Regions from separate parts of the Rahnella sp. Larv3_ips genome, predicted to be linked through region 2. Evidence: predicted binding sites of a transcription regulator. Region 2 holds the regulator's gene; each other region holds the start of a gene.
The links. The regulator Fur, encoded in region 2, represses iron uptake genes when iron is present. The targets are predictions, from matches to a motif close to ATAATAATGAGAACNACTATCAA.
Positions count from the first base shown of each region.

Region 1: a site for Fur is predicted at 922-944, ahead of ED901_RS05270 (TonB-dependent siderophore receptor). Genes of this name have one in related genera too.
Region 3: a site for Fur is predicted at 1,022-1,044, ahead of ftnA (non-heme ferritin). Genes of this name have one in related genera too.

Region 1 is NZ_MJIB01000004.1:611,287-613,559, reverse strand. It holds gene ED901_RS05270 (TonB-dependent siderophore receptor) at 1-899, opposite strand, end outside; gene ED901_RS05265 (gamma-glutamylcyclotransferase) at 1,161-1,850, opposite strand.
Region 2 is NZ_MJIB01000005.1:404,459-406,731, reverse strand. It holds gene ED901_RS10680 (OprD family outer membrane porin) at 1-210, shown strand, start outside; gene chiQ (ChiQ/YbfN family lipoprotein) at 224-565, shown strand; gene fur (ferric iron uptake transcriptional regulator) at 703-1,158, opposite strand; gene fldA (flavodoxin FldA) at 1,473-2,000, opposite strand.
Region 3 is NZ_MJIB01000005.1:7,021-9,293, reverse strand. It holds gene pip (prolyl aminopeptidase) at 1-538, shown strand, start outside; gene ED901_RS08620 (DNA polymerase III subunit theta) at 571-801, opposite strand; gene ftnA (non-heme ferritin) at 1,208-1,714, shown strand; gene copC (copper homeostasis periplasmic binding protein CopC) at 1,851-2,237, shown strand; gene copD (copper homeostasis membrane protein CopD) at 2,241-2,273, shown strand, end outside.

The DNA of each region.
Region 1 (2,273 bases), on a different contig from region 2:
GTGGCTTTGCCGAGATACACCACCGGACGCCCGCCGTGGACACTGGTTTTGCTCATGCCGAAATCCAGTGAGGAACGAAAGCGGTCGCCGCGGTAGTCCAGCCCGAGAGAGCCAAGCGTTAAACGACGTTTTTCATCATCGATCGCGCTTTCTCCTTCGCGATGAACGGCGTTAACCCGCACGCCCCACTGGTTGTTATCACCAAAACGGCGGCCAACATCCACTGCGCCGCCTACCTGGGAAGACGACGTGTAATCGACCGATACGCGGTTAATTGCGGTATCCGTGGCGCGTTTTGGTTCAATGTTGACGTTCCCGCCCACACCGGTGCCGCCCGGAGGTACGCCGTTGAGGAAGGCGCTGGAGCCTTTGAGCAGTTCCACGCGATCGGCAAATTCCATTGGCAAGATCTGGCGTGGCAGTACGCCGTACAAGCCGCCGTACGAAATATCATCGCCGGAGAGTTCAAAACCACGGATGACAAACGTTTCTGAATAATTGCCATAACCGTAGCCGGTTTGCACCGCAGCATCGTTATTCAGCACATCGCCCAGCGTACGGCTCTGCTGATCCTGAATCAGCTTGTCGGTAAAGCTCACCACGTTAAACGGCACATTCATGGCGTCCTGCTCGCCGAGGATCCCCAGACGCCCGCCGTTGGCGATCTGCCCGTCGAGGTAAGCAGGAACAGTGTCGTTGCCGCCCGGTGTGAAAGTTTGCGGTGCAGCGCTGATGGTGATGGTGTCACCCTCTTTCGCCGGTGCGGTCGCAGGCGCCGCGAAGGCAGGCAGCGTCAGCATTCCCAGCGCAGCAGAAATGACGGCGGGTAACATTTTGCGTTTAAAAACAGGCGTACACGGTGAAACAGAAGAGTGAAAAATTTCACTTTCAGTATGCATGAGAGTTCCCTGAAAAGTTCAAATGGTAATAGTAATAATTATCAAAACGATTTGAATTATGCTGATCGGGACTCTAATTGCAACCGACTTCGGTGTAATAACCTCAGGGTAAACAGGATGTTAAAAAGGTTATTTATTGTGGGTTAGGAATTTTATTATTCGTCAGGCGGGTAATTCACTGAAATCAGGGGAATAAATAATGCGGAAGGAAAACAGACTGCGTAGGGACATCACGCAGCCTGCAAAACGTAAACAACAGCGTCAGCTCAGGCCGGGCACATCGAAGCCGGGAGACACCGCCAGCAACATACGCACCTGCTTCACCAGTTCACTCATGCAGTCATCGCGCATACCGTAACTCTCAAGCTCTTTTTCAAGGGCAAACAGGTATTGCGCGTTGGTGCCCAACGGGCCACTCGCCCTGGCGATCAGCGGCGCAATGATCTGATAATCCGTGTCCGCTTCGTACTGAGGGTGCGAGGGATCCATAATAAATACCAGCGCAGTGACGATGCGCCCATCATCGAGCGCCAGTTCGCACCAGGTCGGGCGGTAACAGCCGGTGAGCATTTCACGCTTCCACAGCAACTCCAGCTCCTCGTGCAGCTTGTCTTCCGGCAGGCGGAATGCCAGGCCGGTCGTCTGGCCGCCGTCACGCAGCGCCAGCATACGTCCCGGCTGCGCGTGGGTGCCGCGCCCTGCCGTCAGGCGTAAACAGAATGCACGATGATAACCGTGCAGAGTGGCAGGCCGTGCCTCTTCCGAGTCGAAGACCGGGTTCCACATCAGCGAGCCATAACCAAAAATCCACACAGGACTGTTGTCAGGGCGTCTCGCCAGCGTGCAATCGAGTGAGGCGGCGCGTTGTTCGGAGGTTAATAACATCGATTCGTCGATGCTGCCGAATGCTGTCTTACAATCTGCGTTACGCAGAAAATCTCGGGTTAACATTCATTCCCTCCTTCATTACGACGTACTTTTGAACATGCCATGCTGTTAACGCTGTGTTCTCCGTTATCGCGGTTAGTGATGGTCTGTGGAGCGATCAGATTTAAGATTTTTGGTATACCCCACTCTTTGAAACCTTATTCGTTTCTCTCGTTGCAATCAAGGTTGAGAACGATCACAAAACGAAAATAAAGTGATTATTTTATGAACATTGTATGAATGTTGAATTTTAGGCGGGAATATCACAGATAAACCGACAAGAACTGCCTCGCCGCAAGACCGGTGCTACGCTTGCGGGAGGTAATGCACAGGCCGCGTGTGAATCGCTTTATCTGAGCGAAAAAGGCGGTTTTTCACCTGTTCAGCCTGTGGGTATCGTGATTATTTACATAAGTTGACGCAGTGCGTCCATAAGGTAAATATGAA
Region 2 (2,273 bases):
CAAAGCCAGCGTCTGAAAGAAAGTGCGTGGAGTCTGGATGCGCTTTACACCCTTCAGGAAGGGCGCGCCAAAGGCACGTTGTTCAAATTGCATTACACCCAGTATGACAACCATTCAGATATTCCGAGCTGGGGCGGTGGTTACGGCAACATCTTCCAGGATGAAAAAGATGTGAAATTTATCGTTATCGCTCCATTCACTATTTTCTGAGGTCACTATGTCGATGAATAAATTACTGCTGATCGTGACCACGTCTTTATTGCTGGCCGGTTGTTCCCAGACGTCAGGGCAGGCTGAAGATGCCAGACTGCGCAAGGCTTACAGCGCCTGCATCAACACTGCCGAAGGCTCGCCGGACAAACTTGCATCCTGCCAGGCGGTTCTTAACGTTCTGAAGGAAGAGAAAGCTCACCAGCAGTTTGCACAACAGGAAACGGTACGCGTGCTGGATTACCAGCGCTGCCTGACGGCACGCAAAACCGGAGACGGGCAGGCTTACGCCGCCGATTGTGGAAAAATCTGGAAGGAAATTAAAGCCAATAACTCACCTGCGCCGGTGCAGTAAACCTCGTCAATCCCTGAAGGTGAGACAGAAAACCCCGGCTTGCCGGGGTTTTTTATGTCTTTCATCGCTGATAAACGGGCATAAAAAAACCGCTTTTCAGCGGTTAATTTTAGGTCGATATCAACGAGCCCGGCAGATTACTGCGCAGGTTTGTCATTGTGCAAAGAGTCATCTTCGCGGCAGTCGCCTGCTTCACAGTGGCCGTACAGGTACAGGCTGTGGTTGGTCAGTTTGATACCGTGTTTTTTAGCAATTTCGCGCTGACGACCTTCAATGTATTCGTCGCGGAATTCAATAACACGGCCACAATCTAAGCAAATCAGGTGATCGTGATGGTGTTGCTGAGTCAGTTCGAACACGGACTTGCCGCCTTCGAAGTTATGGCGGGTCACGATACCGGCGTCATCAAACTGGTTCAGAACGCGGTAAACCGTCGCCAGACCAATCTCTTCACCCATATCAATCAATTGTTTGTACAGATCTTCCGCACTAACGTGATGACCTTCCGGCGCTTGCAACACTTCCAGGATTTTAAGGCGCGGAAGCGTGACTTTTAAGCCGGCTTTCTTCAGTGCGGTGTTGTTGTCAGTCATGCGGATTCAGTCCTGTTACTATGTGCTAATCAAGTTGAGGCATGGAGCCTGTGGCATCAGCGGCACAAAATTCTTCGATTAGGATCCTTCTTTTAACGGAAGTGTGCCGATCCCCTAAACGATAGCCTGTTAATAAAGATCACTAAATGCCAGTCACATAAGACAATGCAACGACTTGATCGATAGAAAAAACAGATGAACTCAGTGTACCTTGATACCACCGAAAGTAACAATTTTGTTGTGGCTAAATTGTTAATTTCAGTAATAGTTTGGCCCTTTAATTGTAGAATAAATCCTCAGGGCCAACAGGGTTTTTAGCCAATAATTTCTGAAAGGCTCAATTCTTCAGTAATTTGCTTAACCCAGGCGTCAACGCGCTCATTGGTTAATTCCGGCTGACGGTCTTCATCAATAGCCAGTCCAATGAAATGTTTATCATCTGCCAGACCTTTGGATGCTTCGAAGTGATAGCCTTCGGTTGGCCAGTGACCCACAATCACCGCGCCGCGTGGCTCAATGATGTCGCGCACGGTGCCCAGCGCATCACAGAAATATTCTGCGTAGTCTTCCTGATCGCCGCAACCAAACAGCGCAACCAGCTTACCTTCAAAATCTATCTCTTCCAGGCTTGGGAAGAAATCGTCCCAGTCACACTGAGCTTCACCGTAATACCAGGTTGGAATACCGATCAGCAAAATATCGAATTTTTCCAGATCCTCTTTGCTGCTCTTCGCAATGTCATGCACCTCAGCAACATCTTTACCCAGTTGTTTCTGGATCATTTTTGCGATGTTTTCGGTGTTACCTGTATCGGATCCAAAGAAGATTCCTACTACGGCCATAAGATGTCTAACCTCTTGTTCTCAATGATAAGCCCTACATTGCAGGCAATAATAGTGCTGATAATAGCAAACTCGTGAGGCGGAGAATATGCTTCTGCTCGCCTTCTTAACTGACGAATAAGTTTATCGGGCAATCTTTTTAAGTGGTATCGCCTTCGTGTGCTTTTAATCCAGATAAAATCCTCAAAATTGACGGGGTTAAAAGCAAAGTGAAGAAATATATCTTAACAATACTAAATTTTAAGCACGTCCCGCCGATAGATGATGCGAGAG
Region 3 (2,273 bases), 400 kb from region 2:
CATGCGCAAACAGGAGCTGACCTGGTATTACCAGGACGGCGCGTCGCGATTCTTCCCTGAAAAATGGCAGCGTATCCTCTCTATTTTATCCGAGGAAGAACGCAAGGATGTTATCGCCGCTTATCACGCACGCCTGACATCCAGCGATCGCGCAGTGCAGCTCGAGGCTGCAAAAATCTGGAGCTTGTGGGAAGGGGAGACGGTCACGCTTCTGCCTGCGGAAGGTTCGGCGTCATTTGGTGAGGATAACTTTGCGCTGGCCTTCGCCCGCATCGAGAACCATTACTTCACGCATCTTGGCTTTTTAGACAGTGATGACCAGTTGATACGTAACGTTGACCGTATCCGGCATATCCCGGCGGTGATCGTACATGGTCGCTATGATATGGCCTGTCAGGTGCAAAACGCCTGGGACCTGGCGAAAGCCTGGCCGGAAGCTGAACTTCATATTATCGAAGGGGCAGGGCACTCATTTGATGAGCCTGGGATCCTCGATCAGCTGATTCGTACCAACCAGCAATTCGCCACCCGCCGGTAATCGCTTTCCCCTCCCGTTTGCCTAAAGCTGCGTTACTTTTGCTTCGGTTCATAAGGTAAACGGGAGAATTTATGGGATTCCCCGCGATAATGCATCACACGCTCACGAAAGTAGGTGCGCAGATGTTCAGGCTGTTGCCGTTCTACCATTTCTGCCACAACGGGCATGTTGTAACGCTCTTTGAAAGCGACCGCTGAAGCCGCCAGATCGATGTTAATCCGATCCATCTCATCTTTACTGATTTCTGCCAGATTGATACTCATTGCAACCTCCCGTGCATCTCATTTGCGCGCATTGTACCCGAGCACATCGTCGGGGTGAACGTCGTTGCCTCACTTTTATGTTCCGCTCAAAAATCCATTTTCGTTAAATGCAATTTAAGTAAATAAGAACTATTCAGGTTATGGAAGTGATAATTATATTCATCAACATGCTTTTAATTAATTTCGCGAATAGGAATGATTCTTTTTAATATACATTTAGTTGTGAATGGTTATCATTATTGGATATTTACGATAAAAATAAGTACATATATATCAATGAATTATTTTTAAATGTTGCCTGTATGGATAATAATGTGAATTGGCTGTTCTTATTTTGTATTGATACGGGCATAATGCGGGTAAATAAACACATCCGCCTGCCTTAATTATTTTATGGAGCCGCATCATGCTTAAAAAAGAAATGATCGATCAGCTTAATGAACAGCTGAACCTTGAATTTTATTCAGCCAATTTATATTTGCAGATGAGTGCATGGTGCAGTGACAAAGGCTACGAAGGCGCGGCAGCGTTTCTGAAAAAGCACTCGATGGAAGAAATGGATCACATGCACCGCCTGTTCAAATATGTCAGTGATACAGGTGCATTGCCGCTGCTGGGCGCTATCGCCGCACCGCCGGTCAGCTTCGAATCCCTGTCTGATCTGTTCATGCAGACCTATGAGCATGAGCAGTTGATCACACAAAAAATTAACGAACTGGCCGATCTGGCGATGACGCTGAAAGACTATTCTTCCTTCCACTTCCTGCAATGGTATGTGGCAGAGCAGCATGAAGAAGAAACCTTGTTCAAATCTGTTCTCGATAAGCTGGCTCTGGTCAGCAACACCGGCAACGGCTTGTTCTTTGTCGATAAAGATCTTAAAACCATGGCGGCACAAGCCCCGGCCGTATAAACCCGGTTTGTGATGGTCATAAAACGCAGAATGCTCCGGCTTCTGCGTTTTTTTATGCATTTATGACAAACGTTTTACATGGGATTGCGATAAAGTGGCGGCGTTATAAATTCATCATTACGCAAGCCAAGGAACTATCGTGTTGAAAAAAACCTCCTCTCTTTGCCGTGCCATGGCAGTCTCAGCCGTATTGCTGAGCGGATTTATCTCACAGCAAGCCCTCGCGCATGCACATCTTAAAACCCAAACTCCCGCTGCGAACGCCGTTCTGACTGCCAGCCCGACCGAACTCTCTCTTGGGTTCAGTGAAGGTATCGAACCGAACTTCAGCAAAATCACCCTGGCAGACGCCGCCAAAAAAGCTGTTAAAACCGGCGCGATGACACTGGCTGCCAATGACAATACCCAGGCAGTCGTTCCTCTGCCTGATGCGTTGACATCCGGCAAATATACGGTGTCGTGGAACGTGGTGTCAGTTGACGGTCATAAAACCCACGGTAACTACAGTTTTACCGTTAAATAAGTTATGAGCCTGACTGCACTGTTCGTCCTGTGCCGG